Linked DNA regions of Sulfuricurvum kujiense DSM 16994. The protein of the gene in region 1 binds, or shares a complex with, the protein of each later gene. Links are inferred from orthologs where the notes say so. Each region holds a gene or a part of one and is shown on either strand. Other genes may lie near its edges. The genes, in order: SULKU_RS07500 and SULKU_RS02870.

Region 1 (11,894 bases):
TGGGTATACCAAAAACCGATTCAAAAGAGCGTCTACGTAAACGGTTCCAAAATTACTGTGATCGAACCGCAAATAGAGCAGGTAACGATGCGTACGCTGGATGATGAGATCGATTTTTTGCAAATCATCCAAAAAGCGAAGAAAGTTAATGACGATCAATACAGTGCAACGGTAAAAGGTCAAACCTATACGGTTCAGTTTAAAAATACCCAGCTGCTCTCTATCGCCTACAAAGACAGCTATGACAACCGTGTAACAATCCAGTTCACCAATCCGGTACAAAACAAAGCGATAGAGGCAAACCGATATAAACCAATCATTCCCGAGGGATTCGACATAATAAAAGACCGCTAATTTTAACAATAAAGATCAGGGTTTTTTCGTATGTATACAGATTGCAGTCTATTTAGTCCCATTTATATATAATTTTGAATGTAATATAGTGTTTTTATGATAGTATTTAAGAAATAACCGTCCAAGAGTATTTAAGAAATAACCGTCCAAGCAGGGGTAGTTTTGAGATTTTCGTCATTAGTCGTTTTGTATTCCTTTATCCCCCTGGCTGTATACGGGTCTGAATTACCTCCTGAGACTACCCTTACTGAAGACATAAGCTATACGGAACAGTTGGCGACACAAACCAATCAGAATATCGATTATCAGCCTTTTATTTTATCGGTATGGGAGCAAAAAGATCTTACCCTTTTCGGTGTTCACACCTTGAAAGATGCCTTGATGCTGCTTCCCGGTATCGATATGATGGGTAATACGAACAACAACCGTACCCCTGTCATCCGCGGTTCCAATCCCCTCTCCTACGGACAGACAAAACTGGCTATCGACGGGGTTGTGGTCAATGACCGTTCGGCTGATACCTATACCGCTTACCTCGATTTTCCAATCGAGCTGATAGAGCGCATTGAAGTCGTCCGTGGGGCCGGAAGTTTTATCGAGGGAGTCAACGGATACTCAGGGACTATCAATGTTATCACCTATGCAAAAGACGAAGATAAGCTGCAAAACGGTGTTGTATTCGGAAGTTTCGGCAGCGATTTGGCTAAACAGGCAGGATTTTGGTATACGCACCGCGCATCGGATTGGAGAGTCTCCAGCGACTTGTTTTATCAAAGCAACGATGCCCGTTCTCCTATCACCGTGACGGATAAATATCACAATACGGGCTATGCGCCTCTCAACAGCCATCAAATCGGTTTCGGCCTCTCTTATTTTTATAATGATTTCTATCTTAAAGGACGTATTAACCATTTTACGACCGGAAGCGCCTTTGGTAATTTGAGCGCATTGCCGAATATGAACGGTACCCAATCATTCCCATCATGGTATGTTGAGGGGGGATTTTCACACAAGATTTCCGATGATTTGACTTTAAACGCAAAGGCTGGAATGATGGAAGACGGATGGGAAGAAGATTCCCGACTGCTTCCTCCCGGAACGTACGGAGTCCTTAGTTTTCCAAACGGTTTTTGGGAAGATTGGAATTTTAATGCACGAATGTTGTATGCCAATATTTCCGCAACCTATACCGGCGTCGAAAATCATAAAATCACTCTCGGCTATGGCCAAAAGTATGAAGACATTATTGATATGCACACCGTCACGACGAATAAAACCGGAGGAACGACTCTCGTCGATTATACCGACACCGCGCCGTTTATTGATATGGGATCGGCATGCCGCCATACCGATGAGTTTTACCTTAGCGATACCATTGACATTAGTGACATACTTGCCCTTTCACTTAATGCTGGAGGAACCAAAGCGTCAAATTTGAATTTCGAACCGTATGTCCGAGCGGCCTTGGTTTTTCAGCCGTACCGCCAACACATCCTGAAATTCATGGTGGGCAACAGTTTCAGACTGCCCTCCTTTCGCGAGCTCTATACCCAAAATCATCCGACTCAGGTCGGTAATCCCGATTTGGAGTCTGAACATGTCGTCTCCTATGAAACACAATACCTCTACAAACCGTCGATAGATACGACATTGGGTCTTAATCTGTTTTATCTGAAAAATAAAGGGCAAATCACTCCGAATACAACCAATAAGATGTACCAAAATATCGGCAAACGCAATATCATGGGATTTGAGACCGAATTTCGAGGAAGTATCGGAGAAAATGACACAACATTTCTCTCCTACAGCTACATCAGAGGGGAAACGTTTAAAGGGAGCGAAACAACCGACTATCTTCCATATGCTTCATCCCATTTGCTTAAGGGGGGGCTTTCCTATACGTTTACCCCTCAAATGACAGGAGGAATCGTAGGACGCTACAGCAGTGCAAAAGAACGTCGCCCGAACGATGTACGCAAAAATTCGATGGAATCATTCGCTTCCTATGATTTGATTTTAGGTTGGGAGAGTTTTGACGGATTTTACCTGCAAGCTGCATTGAAAAATGCCAACAATGCCATCTACCGCTACATATCTCCTCCCGGAACCTATCCTGATGATTACCCGATTGAAGGAAGAACTTTTTGGATTAGAACAGGATGGAAGTTCTAATGCGGATAATTTTGTTTTTTCTCTTCGGATTTTTCATTGCATCGGCACATGAATCTTTTATAGTAAACGGCCATATCCGTATGCTTCCTAAAATCATGGCACTCGACACCCGGCTGAAATCCAAAACAGATTCATCCAAAGTGATATTTGCCGTAGTATACGATTTAAATCGAAAATCTGACGCCCAGTTTATTGCGGAGGGAATCAATCGGGTTCATCACGAAAGAGTTTCCAATATCCCTTTTAGCGCCATCGCACTTTCCGTCAACGAAGTAACGGAACGAAAAGACATAGCCTTCGTGTACATGATTCAAAAATGCAGTTCCAAGTCCCTAAAACAAGTAGCTGAATGGGGAATAGAGAACTCTATTCCGACTTTTTCCTATGATGTGGCAGATTTGGAATCAGGCATATTGGGTTCTATCGCATTTGAACGCTCTACGGTCATCTACATCAACAAAAAAACCCTCAAAGAGGGTAAATTTCATTTCGACGGCACTTTATATCAGATTGCGAGACTCATTGAATGAACTTTTTTAAAAATGCCCGCTTATCCACTAAACTTTTTGTAACACTTGTCATGGGGACATTCATCCTTTTCCTCACGGTTACGTTAATCACATTTTGGATTGTTCGGGATCTAACACTGAACTCCCAAAAAGAAAAAGCCTATTTGCTTATTGATGCGGTTAATCCCGCCGTATCCCTTTCTCTTTTTTTGGGAATCAATGATTTCGGAAATAAACTATCTGCCATTACCCAACGCAATGAAGTCATCGCGTTAAAAATTACCGATTTAAAAGGGACCGTTTTTCTGAACTATCATCAGCATGATCTTTCACGATCGTATCAGACGATTGATATCACCGAAAATTTGATGGAACCCTCTACCCTTAAACCGATCGGCTCGATCACCCTTACCTATTCAGGCGAAGAGTTCACCAAAACGATGAAGCGTTTTTACATTTTATACGGCTGGATAACCATCAGCGTATTTAGCGTCCTATGGCTGATGATGATTTGGGTCAACCGTCTTTTGCATCCCATTACATTGATCGCTCATAAAGTACGGAATTTTAAACCCGGAGAAAAAATAACCTTTGACTTCCCCTATACTCAGCGTGAGTTTACCCAAATTACCCATGCATTCGAGGCGATGCAAGAGAGCGTGCTCCAATACTCGGATGAGATTGAAACGATAAATAAAAATCTTGAGATGAAGATTACGGAACAAACGCATAAAGCAACCCATCATTTGTATTACGACACTCTCACTTCCCTCCCGAATCGAATCAAACTGCAAGAAGATCTCCTTAAAAATCCAATCAATACGGTAGCAATATTGAATATTGATGATTTTAAAGAGATCAATGACTTTTTCGGAATTGACGCGGGTGATTGGCTTTTAACCCAAATCGCCCATTGGCTCAGCGAAATGAAACTGAACCCCTACCGAATCGGCGGAGACGAATTTGCGTTTCGTCTAAAAGAAGGGAGTTCGAATGTCGAGTTTCAACATGACATTGAAATACTCCTCTCCTTGCTCAGTGAAAAGCTATTTATGATTGCGGACGAAACCGTCCATGTTCGTGCAACAGTCGGTATTGCCATTGACAGCGATAAGCCCCTCATTCATGCCGATGTCGCACTAAATAAAGCGCGAAGTATTAAACGCCCTTCTTGTATCTATGACCCCTCAGAGGGAATCGAGCAGCAGTATCAAACCAATATTGCAATGTCGGCTCAAATTCGTCAGGCATTGGTCGAACATCGTATTGTCTGTCAATATCAACCGATTGTCTCGTGTATTACCGGGAAAATTGAAAAATATGAAACATTGGTACGTATTCAAAACGAAGACGGTTCCCTAATCCCGCCGTATGATTTTTTACCGATTGCGCAGAAAACAAAGCTGTATCACCACATTACCCAAGAAGTTGTATACCAAGCATGCCATCTTTTTGCCGATCGTGACGAACAATTTTCAATCAATCTCTCCAGTAGCGATATGTTAGATGCTAAAACGCTGACAACCATTGAAAATATTCTCCGCCAAACCGGTACAGCGAATCGGGTTATATTTGAAATTCTGGAATCTGAGGGGATTGAGAACTTTGAGGAAGTCGCCTCGTTTATTGCTAAAATGAAAAATCTGGGGGCAAAATTTGCGGTTGATGATTTCGGAACAGGTTATTCCAATTTCGAAAATATTCTTAAACTCAATGTCGATATCCTGAAAATTGACGGTACGTTGATCAAATCGATTAATGAAAATCCTCGTACCCGCATCGTTGTTGAAGCTATTATCGACTTTGCCCACCGAATCGGGATTGACACCGTTGCCGAGTTCGTAGCTTCGGAAGAGATTCTTCAGAAGGTGACTGAATTGGGTATCAATTACGCGCAGGGATTTCATACAGGGAAACCGCTCTTTTTTGATAAGTAACTAATGTGATTTTTAATCCTAACCATGGTACAATTCGCAAATTTTTTACAAGGGCTGATCCATGTTAACCGATCGCGTCAATATACTCTCCGAATCGATTACCATTGCTATCTCTACGTTAGCGCAAGAACTCAAAGCACAAGGGAAAAATATCCTCAGCTTTTCCGCAGGTGAGCCTGATTTTGACACTCCTCAAGTGATAAAAGATGCTGCCATCAAAGCAATCAATGACGGTTTTACCAAATACACCGCCGTTGACGGTATCCCTGAACTCAAAGCAGCTATCGCACTTAAACTCAAACGTGATAACGGATTGGACTACAAACCAAACCAAATCATCGCCAACAACGGGGCGAAACATTCGCTTTACAACCTCTTTGCCTGTACGATTCAAGCGGGTGATGAAGTAATCATCCCGGCTCCGTATTGGGTTACCTACCCGGAGCTTGTAATGTATTGCGGAGGAAGCGTTGTCGAGATTATGACCGACGATGAAAGCGGATTCAAAATCACCCCTGAGCAGCTCAAGGCGGCATTGACTCCAAAGACGAAAATGCTTATCCTTACTTCTCCCTCAAATCCGACCGGTGCGGTCTATTCACGCGAGGAGCTGACTGCCTTAGGAAAAGTATTAGAGGGGACTAATGTTATCGTAGCCAGCGATGAAATGTACGAAAAACTCATCTATGACGGTGAATTTACATCAGCTGCAGCGGTGAGTGACGATATGTACCAACGTACTATCACCATCAACGGTCTTTCTAAATCGGTAGCGATGACGGGATGGCGTTTCGGGTATATGGCAGCAGCCAATACCGAAATCATCCAGGCTACTAAAAAGCTCCAAAGCCAAAGTACCTCGAATATCAACTCTATCACTCAAAAGGCGGCAATCGTAGGCCTTAACGGTGAAGCCGATGCGGATATCGAAGCGATGCGCGTTCAGTTCAAAGCCCGCCGCGACGAAGCGGTCAAATTGTTTAATGAAATTGACGGATTGTCGGTTCTATCACCTGCCGGTGCTTTCTATCTGTTTGTCAACATCAAAGAGGTCAGTAACGATTCCATGCAGTTTTGTAAAGAGTTGCTTGAAGATCAAGGGATTGCGGTAGTACCGGGTGTGGGATTCGGTTCTGAGGGGTATTTCCGATTCAGTTTCGCGACCGATATCGACAGTATCCGCGAAGGGATCAAACGTATCGCCGCTTTTGTAGCCACAAAAAAATAAATCTACTTTTTCATTCCCGAAAAGCTCGGGAATGGCCTGCTTATTTGATACTTTTCAACGCCTCTACAACCGCATCGATATTCCCCATCGGAAGGTGAACTTTCCACTCAGGATTTTTTGAGTCCCCCGCCAATGAAATACCGATACTGGCTACGCTGTCACTTCCGGCACCGTATGGCTCATCTACTTTACTGATAGAAATGACACCTTTTTTCGTACCGTCTAATGGAATTTCTTTAATGATGGTTACAGCAGAACTCATAATCTCTCCTAACTAAATGTGTATAGGAAAGAGTGTAGCCGATTTTGGCTAAAGCAATCTTAAAAGAAAAAGAATTAATTTGAACCTTGAGCATTGGCATTATTGCCATAAATAAAAGCGTACATTTTTCGATAGTAACGCTCGTTACGGGTCCGGTCCGTTGCGCTGAAATGGTGATAGCGTCCCAGCGTTTCCCATGAATATCCGAAGCTTTTGACGAGTTTCGTCAAAATACCGTTAGCCTGTTCGCGGGCGGTCGTATCTTCAAAATATTCCTGCAGCATCGGATTGGGATGGTATTTATAGTTGATTTGGTAAGGCCCTAGATCAAGGTTGGTAATGCCGCCGTCAATCAACGCCTGGGCTTGAAGCGTGCATTGTTCCGTTGAACCGCATTTAATGATATGTCCTGTCACCGCAAAACCGGCATTGAGCGCACGCTGCGCTTCATCATCCGCATTGATGCGTATGACGTGAGGATTGCATCTACCTCCCTCTTGAAGACACTCGCAATGCTTGATCGCATCGAGGACAATATCCGGCATCCGAATATCACTCGTAGGTACACTGTCCGCACGCAATAATGACGTTGCTATGACCAAACCTACGATTGATAAACGCATCCTTTGTCCCCTTTACCTTAAGATTCCAACATTTTAGCCAATTTTGCCTGCATTTTCAGCCACATTTTATGTTCCATCAACGGAAAGCCGCTATACACACCCTTATTTGTGATACTTTTAGTAACACCTGAGCGTGCCGCCATGGTGGTGAACGGTGCGATGCTCAGGTGCCCTGCCGTAGCGCTTTGCCCCCCCATCACCACATTGCGCCCCAAAGTCGTTGAACCGGCCAGACCGGTTTGAGAGACTAAAATGGAGTGTTCGCCGATAATGCAGTTATGGCCGATTTGGACAAGATTGTCTATCTTCGAACCCTGCTTAATAATCGTTGAGCCGAATACGGCGCAGTCGACTGTTGTGTTGGCACCGATCTCGACATCATCCTCTATGACTACATTCCCGTTCTGATAGAGTTTGACATGCTCACCCATTTTTGTATGGGCATACCCGAATCCGTCGCTTCCGATCACCGATCCCGCATGAATCATCACACGGTTCCCGATGCGGCAATCGCGGTAAATGCACACATTGGGGTAGAGGATAACGTCATCTCCGATCACGGCGTCGGCACCGACATAAACACCGCTCATAATGGTGCAATTCGACCCGATAGATGCCCCGTTTTCGATATGGGCGCTCGGATAAACTACACTCCCCTCGCCTATTACGGGAGGGACTTCACTGCTGCGTATCGGTTTTGAAAAATGTTTGGATAAAAGGGCAACCGACATATACGGCTCATCCGACGGCAGAGCAATAACTCCCTTGGGAAGAAGATGCGCTTTAGATGAGGGGAGAATTACGGCAGAAGCTTGAGTGTTCTCAAGTTCTTTTTCATATTTACTGTCGGAGAGAAAAGAGATTTCTCCCGCTGACGCTTCTCGAAGAGTATTCATTCCGGTGATTTCTATGGAATCTTCGACTCCTGAACACCCCAGCAATGCCGCTATTTCAAAAAGTTTCATCTGCTTTATCTCTCTAAAGCGACAGAACCGCTTCGGACGATCTCTTTGGGATGAAAACGCTTGATCGCTTCGAGAAAATGGTTGACTCTCATAGGCTCATCCGCAACCATGACAATCATCGTATCGCTTCCGACATTCACAATCCGTCCGTTATAGGCATGGGTAAGTGCTTCAATATCACCTAATGATTCACTCATAGGGATTTTGACCAACGCCATCTCGGTTTCAACCAAATCGGCATGTTCATAGACTTTCAATACCGGAATCAGTTTGTGCAGCTGTTTAGTGATCTGTTCGACCACACGTACCGAACCTGCCGTAACAATTGTAATACGCGAATATTTAGACTCGGGAATCGGAGCCACCGTCAACGATTCAATATTGTACCCTCGTCCCGAAAACAACCCTGCAATGCGTGAGAGTACACTGGCTTCATTCATTACAATAACGGAAATAACACGACGTTCTGTTTGTTCCATCATTTCTCCTTGTACTCTAACATCATATTAAAGAGCGACCCGCCCGCCGGAACCATCGGCAGAACGTTTTCAAACCGATTGACGACAACATCGATGATCGCAACTACATTTTTTTCGACCGCATCTTTAAGTGCGGCATCAAACTCTTCTTTGGTTGTAACACGGTATCCGACTCCGCCGAAGGCTTCAACCAATTTTACAAAATCGGGCTGTATCGAAAGATCGGTTGACGAGTGGCGTTTATCGTAAAACAGGGTCTGCCACTGCCGTACCATCCCCAAAAAGTTATTATTCAAAATAACATTTATGACGGGAAGTTCATACTCTACCGCCGTCATCAGCTCTTGGATATTCATTAATATGGAGCCGTCACCCGTAATATTGATACTGACACGTTCCATATCGGCACGCTTAACACCCATTGCCGCCGGGAATCCGAATCCCATTGTCCCAAGACCTCCGGAACTTACCCATTGACGGGGACGGGTAAACGGATAAAACTGAGCCGTCCACATTTGATGCTGTCCGACATCGGTCGAGATATTGGCATCATCGCCCAAAAGCTGCCCGATACGTTCAACGACCCACTGCGGCTTAAGTCGATCACCCTCTTCCGTATAAGAGAGCGGATGAAGCTTATTGAAATTGGCAATCGTATTGTGCCACGACGCATAACGGGCCGGATCGATCTGCTCTTTTGCCAACGGAATCATCTGTTCCAATACGTTTTTGACATCACCGACAATCGGGAAATGGGCATGAACCAATTTCGAAACACTTGCGGGGTCGATATCAACATGGATGATCTGGGCATTTTTCGCAAATTCGGAAAGTTTTCCGGTAACACGATCATCAAACCGTGCACCTAAACCGATAACCAAATCGGTCTCGCTCATCGCCATATTGGCGGCGTATGAACCATGCATCCCGAGCATTGAAATAAGCAACGGGTCATCATATCGAAGGGTTCCGCGTGCCATAAACGTCTCAACGGCAGGAATCTGGGTCATTTTTGAAAATTCACGCACCAGTTCTGCCGCATTGGCGTTGATAATTCCCCCTCCAAGATACAAAAGAGGACGTTTCGCACTCGCGATCGCTTCGATCGCTTTTTTGATTTGTCGGGCATTCCCTTTGGTCGTCGGCTTGTAGGTCTCGAGCTCAACCTCTTTGGAATAATCGAATGTCGCAATCTGTGCCGTTACATCTTTCGGAATATCGACGTGAACCGGTCCCGGACGCCCTGTACGGGCAATATAAAATGCCTCTTTAAGGACACGAGGCAAATCAGCCGCATCGGTCACGAGATAATTGTGTTTCGTACACGGGCGGCTGATACCGACGGCATCGATCTCCTGAAACGCATCGGTACCGATGAGCGACATCGGTACCTGGCCGCTGATAACAACGAGAGGGATCGAGTCCATATAGGCATCGGCCATTCCGGTCACACCATTGGTAAATCCCGGACCTGAAGTAATCATTGCGACACCGACTTTTCCGGTAGCTTTGGCATACCCCTCTGCCGCATGGACCGCCGCTTGTTCGTGACGGGTCAAAATATGTTGAAATGAGCGCTGTTTGTATATCTCATCATAGACGTTCATGATCGCCCCGCCCGGGTAACCGAATACGACTTCGACTTCCTCGGCGATGAGTGCTTCGATAACCATCTGTGCACCGCTGATTTGCATGTCGTCTCCTTATTTTAAAAAATATAATTTTTATCGCCCTATTCGAAAAAAATAGCAACAAAATTAAAAAATTAGGGGATTATAAAAGACTGTAGCTATAAATTACGTTAAATTCGCGAAGAGGTCGCCCCTTTTTAAGCGAGATCCTCAATTTCAGGCAACAAAATTTCTTCGCTCTCCAACAAGGTCGTCTCCTTTTGCTCCGATACCGTTTGATCAATCATTGAGGGAAAAATTTTCTGAATCGAATCAGACAATTTATTAATCTTTACCGGCTTTAAAAGATAACCGCTTGCACCGGATCGAATAGCATCAATGACCATCTCTTCCTGACCGTGGGACGTGACCATAATAATTTTGGCATTCTTATCGATTTTTTTTAACTCTTTTACGGCACCTAAGCCGTCCATCCTTGGCATTGTAATGTCCATCGTTACCAAATCGGGTTTAAGCTTTCGATAAACTTCGACCGCTTCCTGACCGTCTTTTGCTTCTCCGACTACTTTATGTCCCAATGATTCAATCATTTTGATAATGTTACGTCTCATGATTAATGAATCATCTACCACCAGAATATTAAGCATTTCATTCTCCTTTAATTAATCCGATGACATTAAATTCCATATTTCCGTAGGGTGTCGAAAATACTGCGGTCATAATGCCGTTTCCGTTCGTTTTTAAGATTGATTTTGCATCTTCAACCGTTACCGGAGGGGTAATCGTCACCCCCTTGCCCCGATTGGGAAAGTCATTCACGGCATGTCCTAAAATCATATTGGCGATCTCACCGGCTGCACTCTCGCGTAATTCCGCTAATTCAGATTCATGAATCTTTCCGTATGAAAATGCCCGGGTCAATTTTTCAAGCAGCAATTCGTTGTAGGAGACATAAAATAAAAGATTGATACTGCCGCCGATTCCGATCGTCGTCGTGTATTTTTTCAATTCTATTTTTTCCATCGAACGGAATTCTCCGTCAAATTTTGCCTCTATCTTCATCTCATCAGTCATGAAGAGCTCGGCACGGTATACAATGGCGGTAAGAACCTCTTTTAGAATTTCACTATTTTTCATCCTCATCCCTAACGAGTGATTTTTTGGGAATACTAAATATAAACCGGCACCCTTTTCCCTGCTCGGATACTACACTGTAGCTCCCTCCGAGTTTCAAAACTTCCGAACGTACCGAGGCCAATCCGACCCCCCTGCCGGAGAGATCACTGATTTCATCTTTTGTCGATAGAAAATCTTCAAACATCAGTTCAAATACGGCTGAATCATTTTCAAGTTCCAAGAGAGTTTTGCATCCCCTCTCAAGCGCTTTTTGTTTGAGTTTCTCTTTGTTGATTCCTCGACCGTCATCACTGATTTCTATCACAACGGATTCTTCCGTATCGGTAATGGAGAGTAGGATCGTACCGTATTCATCTTTACCGTTTTCCACTCTCTCTTCAGGGGTTTCAATCCCATGATCAACACTGTTGCGAATAACATGTATCAAAGATTTTGCAAACGGTTTAAACTCTTCACCCACTGAAATATTGGTCGTGTCAGATACATCCATCGGTTTCAGTGATTTTTCAAGTCGTTCACTGATCATTTCGACGTATTTCGGCAAGGAAGCAAAGTACTCTCCAATCGGCTTGTACTTTAACTTTCGTATATCCTCAA
Region 2 (12,192 bases), 960 kb from region 1 along the record:
CGTTCATACGTGCAGGATCACCTTTGTATTTTTCCTGAACTTCTTTGATCCGCGGTGCGATCTCTTTGATTTTTTGCATAGAGACCATCCCTTTGTGAGTCAAAGGGTAGAGGAAAATACGGATGATAATCGTCAATGCGATAATCGACCATCCCCAGTTGCCGAGGAGTCCGTGAAGCCACATCAAAATTTTAAAAATCGGAGCGGCAACAAAAGTGAACCATCCGTACTCGATGGCATTCGTCAATACCGGATTGATCGCTTCAAGCGTTTTATGCTCTTTTGGACCGATATAGCCGTTAAACGTAAAGTTATTGGTCCCTTCAAGGTATGTTACCGGATTACTTTGCGCATCACGGTCAACGTACACTTGAGTCTCTTTTGAGAAACCGTAGATGATAGATGCGTAATATTGGTCAAACGACGAAGCGAAATGGACATCGGTAAAGATCGAACGCCCTTCTACATCTTTGTCTTCGAAAATAGTCGTCAAATTATCACCCGAATAGATCATCCCTCCGACAACCGTCATCATCTGCTCGATCACCTGCGGATGCTGTCCGAGATAAACGAAATAGCGCTTTTCGTTAGAAAGAGCGATTTTAGCGTCATAATGTCCGTCCGTATAAAAGGTTAATGTTTTAGTAACCGTGAGCTCAGGGAGATTTTGGGTCAGCGTTACGACTGCTTTGCCGTTTTCACCCAACGTAATGTTGTTAAGATCAGACGAATACGGTGTTTTCGATGCGGCTGCGTTTAGCGCCTCATCGGCAAATCGGATATAAAGAGGCTTTGCACCGACCGAAGAGACGAGCTCGGCAAGTTTGCCGTCTTTTCCGTTATGCTTTTTATTGCTCAAAATAACCGATGAAATACGTCCGAGTGTATCGATTTTTAGAGTAAATTCTTTGGAATTGACGGTCGTTAACGTATCCGTCGCCGTTGTTTGTACCTCAGAAGCGCTTTGCGTATCTGTAACTGCTTCCTTTGCTGACGTTTCAGGCTGCGCTGCAGCTACTGTTGAGACTGCGGTATTTGTCGTATTGGCTTCTAAATTCGAAGCTTTCGGAGGAAAAATCGTTGTATATCCTATAAAAAAGATAAAAGATAAAGCGACGGCAACGAGGAGTCGCTGATTGGGAGTAAACTTTTCTAGCACTGTGACCCTTTAAACTTAAAATTTTTAATCAGAAAATAATTCTGTTTATATGGAACAAACCAGTATTTTATCGTATTTATGGAGAGTTCGGAGGGTTTTATCATCGGTTTGTTGATTATCGGATAATCAATCCCGCCTGGAAACAATTGATTGCACCGCAAAATACGAAAAAAGGTAGAAGTAAATGCACGAGGAAGCGTATTGCGTTCAAACTGCCATAGGGCATATTCGGAGCAAGAGGGGTAATGACGGCACGAACCGCGCGTCACCAAAGAGAAAGAGTGCCGATAGAGCCAGAGGAGCTTAAGAAAGAAGATTCTTATCATCACTCACTCCAGCCATAGCGCCCGTCCGTTTTAAAACATATTTGCAGTCGCGTCGCACTGTATCGAAAGGGTTGTCAAATAACCCCTTCTTGGCAACAAAAACGTACCATCCGTCCTGAACTGAAGGCGAGAACTCATCAAAAAGGGCCCGAAGACGCCTTTTACACCGATTTCTCACTACCGCATTTCCGACTTTTTTGCTGGCCGTATATCCGACTTTTTTTTCTCCCGCTAAGGGGAGATAGAACAACGCGATCGACGTGCTGTGCGCATTTTTACCGCGTTGATAAACACGCTGAAACTCACTGTGAAGCTTCAACATCGAAAAGCTATTTAGACAGCCAATCGTTTTCTACCTTTAGCACGACGAGCGTTCAATACTCGGCGGCCGTTTTTTGTCGCCATACGAGCGCGAAAACCGTGTGTACGTTTACGTGGCGTATTATGCGGTTGGTATGTTCTTTTCATAGCCATTCCCTTTAGAAATTTTTAGCACGCAATAATAGACAATTCTTACTTAAAGGTCGATTAAGCTTTGTGCAAGCTTGTTAAAACAATCGCAAAAACAGCCGATATTGTCACCAACTTTCAATCTTATACTAAAGGTACAGTGATGACAACTGCCACTTCTTTAGATGCGTACCGCTCGCATGAACTTAATTTATATATGAAAACGAGCAGCGGAGATACCCTCGCTCTCAATTTTCAAAACGAGCAATCCCTATCATTAAATGAAAAAAAATCGGGAAACAGCAAAGAGCAATCGTTTTCATTCTCTTCGATGCAGGCTTTTTCCTTTAAAATGGAAAGCAACGGTATCAGCGAACAGGATCAAAAAGAGATCAATGCGTTTATGAAAAAGGCGCAGCCCTACATCGATAAATTTATGAAAGAGTTACAAGATCAAAACCAAACCTCACCGATCAACAAAGTCGCGTCGGATATAACAAAACTGATCGGGAATCTGAAACACAGCGATGAAAATGTCAAAAATCAGGCGAAAAAAGGGGTCGTTGATCTATTTGACAATGCGGTCAATAGTACCAAGAGCACGGAAAAAATGATCGACGAAGCGCAAAAACTGCTCAAAAAAGTACTTGAGGGATTCGATAAACTTTTCGAACCGTTATACGCTTAAGGATTTAAAAAATCCCGCAGCGTCGGCTGTAGCGACTGCCCTTTAGGGGTGTTGCCCAGATTTAAAGACGTTTTGAGCTTCATATGGCAATCGCGGCATTCACGGATTACCATATGCTCGGCTACGCGCGATCCCTCGATTTTGGCAACCGGATGACATGCGAAACAGTCACTCCCGCAATCGGCCATTTTTGCCGGATTAGCACTATGACACTTTATGCATGTCGTCATCGGTTTATGCCGTTTATCGGCATCGATGTTTTTAAGGAGTGCGGGGTGACAGGTCATACAATCCCCCGTACATCCCCACAACGGTAATAATAAAATAAAAAATAGAGCAATCGTTTTCATGAAACGGATTATGCCACAGTTACATTAATCTCTTCATCTTTTGCATCAAACGTGACCGACGAACCCTCATCCACTTCTCCGCCGAGAATCAAATCGGCCAGACGGTCTTCGACGATCTCGTACAATGCCCGTTTCAATGGACGCGCACCGTAGACCGGATCAAATCCCGCACGCGCGATATAGCGTTTCGCACTTTCGGTGAGGGTGAGAGTAATATCACGCTCTTCCACTTTGGCCGAAATATCTTTGAAAAACAGATCGACGATGCTGAGGATTTGCGCTTCACCCAGCGGATTAAAGACCACCACATCATCCAAACGGTTCAAGAACTCCGGTTTAAAGTGTTGTTTAAGTTCACCCAATACCATCTCTTCCAACTTAGGGTCGCCGTGATGCGCCATGATCTTGTCGCTGGCGATATTAGAGGTCAAGATGATGATCGTGTTGGTAAAATCGACCACGACCCCTTTGTTATCGGTCAGACGCCCGTCATCGAGCACCTGAAGCAATACGTTAAAGACATCGGGATGGGCTTTTTCCACCTCATCGAACAAAATAACGCTGTACGGCTTGCGGCGTACCGCTTCGGTGAGCTGTCCCCCCTCATCGAATCCGACGTACCCCGGAGGGGCACCGACGAGGCGTGACACGGCGTGTTTCTCCATATATTCGGACATATCGATACGGATCATCGACTCACTGCTGTCAAAGAGGAATTTCGCCAGCGTTTTCGCCGTCTGCGTTTTCCCGACCCCCGTAGGTCCGAGGAACAGGAACGATCCGATCGGACGGCTTTTATCAGAGAGTCCCGCTTTGTTCCGTTTGATCGCGCGCGCTACGGCGTGGGTTGCACGCTCCTGCCCCACAACATCACGGTTGAGTTCATCTTCGATATGGAGAATCTTCTCTTTTTCACTTTGGAGCATTTTATTCACCGGAATTTTCGTCCAGCGGCTCACGATTCCCGCGATAGAGGCTTCATCGACACTGTTTTTAAGCAACGTCCCCTCTGCGACCATCACTTTCCACTTCTCTTGAAGCGCTTTTTCTTCCTCGAAAAGTTTCGGTATCTGGCCGTATTCGATCTCGGCGGCTTTGTTAAAATCGGCCGCTTGTTTCGCGCTTTCGGCTTCACGGCGTTTGGATTCGATTTCGGCTTTGATCTTGGCGACCCGCTCGAACACCTCTTTTTCATGGGCAAACTGCGATTCCAGCGTTCGTCGCTCTTCGCCCGCATCCGCCAATTCACGCTCTATCTCTTCGAGACGTTTGGTGTTAGCGACAGACTCTTCCATTTTAAGCGCCTCTTTTTCCACCTGAAGCTGCGTTAAGCGGCGTTTGACCGCGGCAAGGGCGTTCGGCTCCGATTCGATCTGCATTTTCAGCTCGGCTGCCGCCTCGTCGATCAAATCGATCGCTTTGTCCGGCAGAAACCGATCATTGATGTAACGGTCGGAGAGTTTTGCCGCCGCTACCAGCGCCGAATCGGTGATCGTTACGTTATGGTGCGCTTCGAGGCGCTCTTTGAGTCCGCGAAGGATTTGAAGCGACTGGTTGACGCTCGGCTCATCCACATTGACCGGTTGAAAACGGCGCTGCAACGCCGCATCTTTCTCGAAATATTTACGGTACTCTTTGAGAGTCGTAGCCCCGATCGTATGCAATTCTCCCCGCGCCAGTGCCGGTTTGAGGATATTGGCCGCATCCATCGATCCCTCCGATGCACCCGCACCGACGATGGTGTGAATCTCATCGATAAAGAGGATGACGTTGGCCGATTTTTTCACCTCATCGATGACCGCTTTGAGGCGGTCTTCGAACTCACCGCGATATTTTGCTCCGGCGATCAATGCGCTCATGTCCAAAGCGATAACCCGTTTGTTTTGGAGACTGAGCGGTACCTCTTTGCTATAGATGCGCTGCGCCAATCCCTCAACGAGAGCCGTTTTACCGACACCCGGTTCACCGAGGAGGATCGGATTGTTTTTCGTTTTACGGATCAGAATCTGCATCATCCGCCCGATCTCTTCGTCCCGTCCGATCACCGGAGAGAGTTTCCCATCGGCTGCTTCACGTGTCAAATCGATCCCGTATTTGGAGAGTGATTCGAGATTTTCATCGGCCGTTTGTGATTCGATCTTTTGCCCCGCTCGGGAAGCTTCAAACGTTTTAGCCAATTCGCGCAAATCGACGTATTTGCCCAAAATCGATTTAAACGGATCGTTTTGGAGATTGGCGATGATATAGGTATCAATCGCCAAAAAGCTGTCGCCGTTTTTCGCCATCTCTCCGCTGCTCACTTCGAGCGAATGGGCAAAGTTCCGCGATAGACGAATACTCTCTTTCGTAACGTGTGAGGCACTCGGCAGCTTTGATGCCGCACTTTTCACATCGAGTTCGATAGCGGTTTTATCGATGCTCATTTTGTTGAGCATCTGATTGAGAGGCGAGTTGCTGTTTGCCAGCAATGCCCATAAAAAATGGATCGGTTCTACTTCGCTGTTTTTGTTATGCAAGGCAAGAGAGATCGAGGACTCGATCATCTCGGTCATTTGGTGGGTAAGTTTTTCAAAAATATTAGATGCCATAAAATTCTCCTAAATTGAGTTACAAGAATTATATTACTTTGAGTCACTTATTGTCAAGTCTTTTGCATAAAATCTTTTAGATAATAAAATAAGAGGCCAATCCGATAAGACCTCCGAAGACGCCTCCCCATACGACAAGCCATCCCAAATGCTCTTTTATCAGGGTATGAAGCATCTCTTTGACCATCATCGGGGTCAGCTCGGCAAGGCGTAATTCTACAATCTCACCAATCGTATCGGTCATGTGCCCGCTTTCATGATGCATATGCTCGTTCAACGCCATCATAAACGATTCACTCTGAGATATCTCAATCGTAGAGAGTTTAATCTTCTCCAAAAAGGGCTCTTTTAATTTCCCGATGATCGCTTCACCGCCGAACATTCCGATCATCCCCCCCATCGGTGATTCCATCACACTTTTGACCAGCGCATCGTATGCAGGGGTAAAATCGGTTTGTTGGATGATGGGGGTCAAATCGATAGAGCGTTCCTGTGTTTTGACAAACGCTTCAATCTTTTCAGGGGTAAAGAATTGCTCCATAATTAGGTTTTTTATCGCTTCGCGTATCGATTCGAACCGATCGAGTATAATCCCCGAGCCGTACAAAAACGGAACTTTTTCAAACAGCATGTGAATAGCCAGCTGATTGGTTACGGCACCGGAGAGGGCGAATAGACCCGCACTCCGCAACGCCGCACCCGCTGATCCCTCTACCATATACGAAGCTCCGACAACGCCCAATGACACTCCGTTAGTGATCCATCCTTTATCCATTTCAAAAACTCCTATCGTTAATGCCCGTATTATACAAAAAAGGCTAAAGTTACACCCAAAAAAGGAGAGGTAGATGATTTTGCATACTATGGATACTTTGCTCAGATCGGGTGAATCGTCTGCCATTTTAGGAGCCGTCTCCACGGCATTGGAGCGAAGCGATGAGGCTCCGTTTTGGCGTCAGAAGTCTGTCCCGTTTTGTGAAGCTATTTTGAGCGTCCTTATTCCTCTGCGAGAACAAAAACTCTTATTTGATCCCGAGGGGAACCCCCATTCTGAACTTACGTCGGCTCTTTTTATCCGCTGGTGCGATCTGCTTAGCCTTAAGACGCTTGCATTTACCCTTACGCATAGCAATAAAGAGGAGAGATTAGTGCGTACCAAACTATCCTCCGATCTTTGCGCTGTGTATACGCCGATCGATCTGGAAATTTTGGGAAAATATCTCAGCGGCTACAGCGTCAATCTGCGCGATGAATGGGTCGATTTTCCGATCACCAACTACAATCTCCATATCGGAATGACGTCGCTTATCACTAAAATACTCGAAGGAAAAGTCTAATGCAGGAAATGCAGCCCCTTAAAGTCAACAGCTACCTCTCTGCGGGAGAAATCACAACCCTTCTGGAGAAGGTCGAATATATCCTGATGGCATCCCCTTCTCTGATGCCCGAAGAGCACCCGATCCATTTCACCATTATCCTTAATACCGCCGATGTTATCCCCGAAGATGTCAAACCGCTGATTTTGGAAAAATTCTGCCGTGAATTGGATATCACCGCGACAAGCCATGTGCTAAGCAACCGTGAGCGGATCGCGTTTGCCCTCACCTCCCAAAAGACTCCGATGCCAAAACACATTATCGATGATGCCGAAGCCAATAGTATTCCGTGGACCTTGCTGCATATCATCGATTTTCTAGGGGATTCACAAGGGTTTAAAGAGGCCAAAGACGGCCTCAGCGGATGGAGTTATAGTTATAACTAATTTTATACGCTATCGGAGCAAAGCCCCGATTAGCTATGTTAACACTGAGTTTCCTTCGGCAGGAAGCCCACGCACACTTGTGTGCTATTTTTACTTCTTACACATCGCTTCAATCTCATCGACTGTTTTCGCAATCATCGCCGAGAGGTTCTCATAACCGCTTTCGGTGACGAGGATATTATCCTCGATACGGATACCGATGCCGCGGTAGCGTTCGGGGACACTCTCATCATCGGCGCGGAAATAAAGCCCCGGTTCGATCGTCATCACCATCCCCGCCTCAAAAGCCAACGCTTCCCCCGCTTCATCCACATACGGACACGGATCATGGACGTCCAACCCCATCCAATGCCCGATCCCGTGCGGAGAATATTTCTTATGCTCTTTGGCTTCCATCAACTCACTTCGCTCACCGCTCAATACGCCCAATGCAATCAACGCGTCACAAAGCAGTTCTTCGCTGTAGGTTTGGAGCCAATCGCGTTTAACACCCGGAGCTATAGCCTCGATCACACGGAGCTGCACCTCTAATACCGCGTTGTAGACTTCACGCTGTGCATCGCTGAATACTCCGTTTACGGGAAAGGTGCGGGTGATGTCGCTCGCATAGAGTTCTATCTCACACGCCGCATCGATCAGTACCAGCTCTCCGTCTCGGAGTTCATCGCTATTGTCGACATAGTGCAGAGTATTGGCATTATTCCCTCCTGCGACAATCGTACCGTAAGCTTCGGTATGGCCGCCGCCGTTAACGAAAACATACGCCATTTCGGCCTGCAGCTGATACTCCTTCATCCCGGCATGAGAACGCTTCATCGCGGCATGATGGGCATCCGCAGTCAATGCAACGGCTCGGCGGATCGTCTCAACCTCTTCAGGTGCTTTAATAAGGCGCTGTGATCGGATCAGATGGGTAATATCACGGAAGGAGCGGATATGACGTTTGACACCGCGCGTTTCGCGCAGCAGTCTGGCTGCCAGTTTGGCTTCGCTCAAGGCCTCCGAATCGTCAAAAAGATCGATGTAGAGGTTCACATGTTCGCGCAAAAGTTCTTTGACTTCATCGGGGAAATCTTTAATGTTGCGGACATCATCGACATCAAAACGCTCTTTGGCTTTCTCTATACCGTGGCGTGCACCGTTCCATAGCGTATATTGTTCATCATACGCTTCCACATACAATATCGTTTTTGTCTCGCTGTGGTTTTTGATCAAAATCAGTAACGAATTGCTTTCATTAAAGCCGGTCAGGTAGTAAAAATCGCTGTTTTGACGGTAGGGGTGTTCGGTATCGTTCGACCGCAGCGCAGGCATCGCTGCGCTAATGATCGCAACACCTTGCTCCATACGTTCAAGAAGCTGCTTGCGTCGGTTGGAATAATGGATTTCTTTCATGAGGGTATTGTGCCATAATTAAAAAAAATCGCAAACGGTTTTGGTAATTCAGTAGATGAGAACGCAGTGTTAAAGCAGCTAATCGGAACTTAGCCGATTAGCATAGAGAATTCTAAATCAGAAATTTCTTTCCAAAAGTTTTCCGACTTTGAGAATCGTGATGATGCGGTCGGCCTGTTTACCGACGCCGTCGATCATACTCTCTTCCTCAGAAATCGTATCCGGCGCCGGTCCGACATCTTTCTTCGGCAAACGTATCGCTTCGGTGAGACGGTCAATGACGAATCCGGCAACGTCATCGTTGTTTTTCATCACGATGAAACGGGTCTCTTCGGTGTGCTTTTGCATCTCCAAACCGAAACGTGAACGTAAATCGATCAACGGGATAACCGATCCGCGCAGATTGAATACCCCTAAAATATAGGGAGGTGTTTGAGGAACACGTGTCCATGAAATCGGTTTAATGATCTCTTGGATACTCAAAATGGGTACCGAAAATTCTTCGTCTCCCACGATGAAACCGACCAATTGGATCACTTCATCGATTTTGACATCATCTCCGGAGAGGGTTTTGTGCTGTTTGTTGATAATTTGTTGAAGTTTTTCGCTCATTGTTATAGCCCCTCGTTAAACTTGATATTGCGTTTGACGACATTCATCAGATATTCCGGCGAATACGGTTTTGTGATGTATTCCACCATACCCGATTCTACTCCGCGCATACGGTCTGCTTTTCCGGTACGTGACGTAACGGCAATCAGTGCGAGATTTTTATACTTATTGTATTTTTTAATCTCGGCTGCCAGAGTGTATCCGTCCATTCTCGGCATTTCGATATCAACCAGCATACCGTCGAAGTTATATTCACCCTGTTTGAGAATATTCAGTGCTTCGACACCGTCGTTGGCTTCGACAAGGGTAATCCCCATCGGTTCAAGCGCTTTGCGCATGATGGTACGGTCGGTTTTAGAGTCATCGACAATCATCACGCAGTAATCCGTCGGTGAATTTTTAGCACCGCCACGCCCTTTGGCTTCCGCACTCTCCTGACCTACGGTCGATTTGACCGATTTTGCCATCTGCATCAATGCCGCAACGTCAACGATCAACGTTACGCCGCCATCGCCTCGGATAGTCGCCCCTGCGATCCCTTCAATCCCTTTAAGATATTCACCCAAAGATTTAATAACGATCTCTTCTTGCCCGACCAATGAATCGACGATAAGTCCGATTTTGCTCTCTGCCAGTCCGAGGACAACGACGTACGCGTGTTCGCTGTTGTCAAATACACGCTCAACTTCAAAAATGTCCCCGATATGGACGAGAGAGAGGACTTCGTCACGCAGACGCATGACCGAGCGGCTCTCAACCGTATAAATCTCGTCTTTGCTGATACGTACCGTTTCAAGAACCGATGCGAGAGGAATCGCATAATACTCTTCCTGAACCCCTACCAGCAACGCTTGGATAATCGCCAGGGTTAGTGGGATTTTGAGTTTCATCGACGTACCTTGACCCACTTCCGAGTCAATATCGATCATACCGTTAAGTTTTTCGATGTTCGTTTTAACAACGTCCATCCCCACACCGCGGCCCGAAACGCTGGTAACCTGTGCGGCTGTTGAGAATCCCGGACGGAAGATGAGACCGAAAGCCTCTTTCTCCGACATAGTATCGGCTTCTTTTTCGGTAATGATATTCTTTTCGATCGATTTTTGTTTGAGCATTTCGGCATCAAGCCCTTTACCGTCATCAATAATCTGGATGACGATATGGTTACCTTCATGATATGCTTTAAGCTGAATCGTTCCGCCCTCTTCTTTACCGGCTGCAAGACGTGCTTCCGGTGTCTCGATTCCGTGGTCGCATGAGTTGCGGATGATATGTACTAACGGATCGCCGATCTCTTCGACGATCGATTTGTCAAGTTCCGTCTCTTCCCCTGTAATTTCAAGCTCAATTTTTTTGTTAAGCTCACGGGAAAGGTCGCGAATCATACGCGGGAATTTGTTAAACACTTTCCCGATCGGAAGCATACGTGTTTTCATAACGGCGATTTGCAAGTCGGTCGTAACCAAAGAGACAATCGATACGACCTGGTTAAGCTCTTCGAGGAAAGCTTCCCCTTCGTAGCGCTCTTCGACATCATCGTTGATTTTGATCAAACGGTTTTTACCCAGAACGAGTTCACCGATCAAGTTCATCAAATGGTCAAGTCGTTTGACATCGACACGGATAGTTTGCTCAACCGCCGAACCGCCGCGGTTTTCATCGTCTTTGGACTCGACTTTTTTCGGTGCCGGCGCAGCAGTTTTAGCCGCAGGAGCCGATTCGCTTTTATGTGCAGCTGCAGGGGGAGCCGCTACCGGAGCAGGGGCAGGGGCAGATTCTGCTTTCGGTGCCTCCGGTTCTGACCCTTTTTGTGCGCGTTTCGCCGCATCTTCCGCTTGGCGCAAAGCGATTAGACGTTCAATTTCCGCTTCGACTTCCTCTTCGCTCATCCCCGAGTAATCAGGCTCTTCTTCCGTTTGAGCACTCGACGTTTCACCGGCATGTGCAGCCCTTTTCGCAGCATCTTCCGCTTGGCGCAAAGCAATCAGACGTTCAATTTCCGCTTCAACTTCCTCTTCGTTCATTCCGGAATAATCCTCTTCCCCTTCCGAAGTTGCAGTAGTAACGACAGGTTCAGGCGCAGCGGCAGGCGCATCTGCACTTTTCGGTATAGAGGTTCCGTTCGCTACCGCATCAAGACGGAGAACACACGGCTCAACTTCCAATCCGGAGTCTTCACCGCTGTCGCGGATACGGACGAGAAGCGCTTTCATCAAATCGATCGATTCGAGGATAACGTCCATGACATCGGCATCAATGACCAAATCCCCGTGACGAGCCATATTCAACAGGTTTTCCATATGGTGGGTCAAATGGGTCAATACATCGAAATTTAAAAATGAACTTGCCCCTTTAATCGTATGGGCTACCCGGAAAATACGGTTGAGCAAATCCAAATCGTCAGGTCGTGATTCCAATTCGACCAGGTCTTGGTCAAGCTGCTCTATCAGTTCAAACGACTCAACCAAAAAGTCCTGTAATATTTCTTGAAATTCATCCATTGCCTATCCCCTATTGAATATGTGCACGAACGACACGTGCTACTTCATCGTAAAATAAATTTGAATCAAATTTGACCAGATACGCTTCTCCGCCTGCCTCTTTGCCGCGAAGTTCGCTAAAATAATCGCTGATAGACGAATTGAAGACGATCGGTATCATTTTAAATCGCGGATCCGCTTTCACGTTGGCGGCAAAATGGAATCCGTCCATCAACGGCATTTCAATATCCGAAGCGATAAGGCGAAGCTTGCTGGAAATATTCTCACCGTATTTAGCGTACATATCTTCCAGAATTTTCATTCCGTTTTCTCCGTCTGTCGCTTCGATGACGTCAAAGCCCATTTGTTCCAGCGCCTCTTT

Evidence for each region.
Region 2: the proteins of SULKU_RS07500 (region 1) and SULKU_RS02870 are in contact, whole or in part, in a crystal structure (PDB 1U0S), measured with the Thermotoga maritima proteins. The link is inferred for Sulfuricurvum kujiense DSM 16994 from one-to-one orthologs. Residues at the interface, in WP_004081049.1 of Thermotoga maritima: Ser82, Ala83, Met84, Gly85, Gln86, Gln87, Val90, Ile91, Ile94, Lys95, Lys99, Asp100, Phe101, Val103, Lys104, Gln107, Arg110, Glu113, Ala114, Lys117; in WP_004081040.1 of Thermotoga maritima: Lys186, Gly188, Thr189, Gln190, Leu191, Ser193, Ala194, Arg195, Tyr197, Leu198, His201, Glu223, Ser247, Ser248, Ile249, Ala250, Asp251.

The regions. Positions count from the first base shown.
Region 1 is NC_014762.1:1,497,634-1,509,527, forward strand. The notes cover bases 9,083-11,894. They hold SULKU_RS07500 (response regulator), read right to left. Parts: upstream 10,808-11,894; coding sequence 10,358-10,807; downstream 9,083-10,357. Other genes in these bases: SULKU_RS07495 (acetolactate synthase large subunit), read right to left, coding at 9,083-10,223; SULKU_RS07505 (chemotaxis protein CheX), read right to left, coding at 10,809-11,297; SULKU_RS07510 (ATP-binding protein), read right to left, coding at 11,287-11,894. Also shown: lolA (LolA-like outer membrane lipoprotein chaperone), read left to right, coding at 1-354; SULKU_RS07455 (TonB-dependent receptor plug domain-containing protein), read left to right, coding at 517-2,526; SULKU_RS07460 (hypothetical protein), read left to right, coding at 2,526-3,056; SULKU_RS14420 (GGDEF domain-containing phosphodiesterase), read left to right, coding at 3,053-4,972; SULKU_RS07470 (pyridoxal phosphate-dependent aminotransferase), read left to right, coding at 5,034-6,200; SULKU_RS07475 (hypothetical protein), read right to left, coding at 6,241-6,462; SULKU_RS07480 (lysozyme family protein), read right to left, coding at 6,537-7,085; lpxD (UDP-3-O-(3-hydroxymyristoyl)glucosamine N-acyltransferase), read right to left, coding at 7,103-8,050; ilvN (acetolactate synthase small subunit), read right to left, coding at 8,056-8,532; more of SULKU_RS07495, read right to left, coding at 8,529-9,082. UniProt on the Bacillus subtilis protein: Involved in the transmission of sensory signals from the chemoreceptors to the flagellar motors.
Region 2 is NC_014762.1:543,544-555,735, reverse strand. What follows is about bases 9,083-12,192. They hold SULKU_RS02870 (hybrid sensor histidine kinase/response regulator), read right to left. Parts: upstream 11,832-12,192; coding sequence 9,333-11,831; downstream 9,083-9,332. Other genes in these bases: SULKU_RS02865 (chemotaxis protein), read right to left, coding at 11,842-12,192; SULKU_RS02875 (chemotaxis protein CheW), read right to left, coding at 9,083-9,330. Also shown: membrane protein insertase YidC, read right to left, coding at 1-1,159; membrane protein insertion efficiency factor YidD, read right to left, coding at 1,153-1,485; rnpA (ribonuclease P protein component), read right to left, coding at 1,463-1,807; rpmH (50S ribosomal protein L34), read right to left, coding at 1,819-1,953; SULKU_RS02910 (hypothetical protein), read left to right, coding at 2,099-2,623; SULKU_RS02905 (hypothetical protein), read right to left, coding at 2,620-2,973; SULKU_RS02900 (ATP-dependent Clp protease ATP-binding subunit), read right to left, coding at 2,982-5,561; SULKU_RS02895 (DUF445 domain-containing protein), read right to left, coding at 5,638-6,336; SULKU_RS02890 (hypothetical protein), read left to right, coding at 6,410-6,898; SULKU_RS02885 (hypothetical protein), read left to right, coding at 6,898-7,323; SULKU_RS02880 (aminopeptidase P N-terminal domain-containing protein), read right to left, coding at 7,414-8,718; more of SULKU_RS02875, read right to left, coding at 8,836-9,082. UniProt on the Bacillus subtilis protein: Involved in the transmission of sensory signals from the chemoreceptors to the flagellar motors. CheA is autophosphorylated; it can transfer its phosphate group to CheB, CheY or CheV.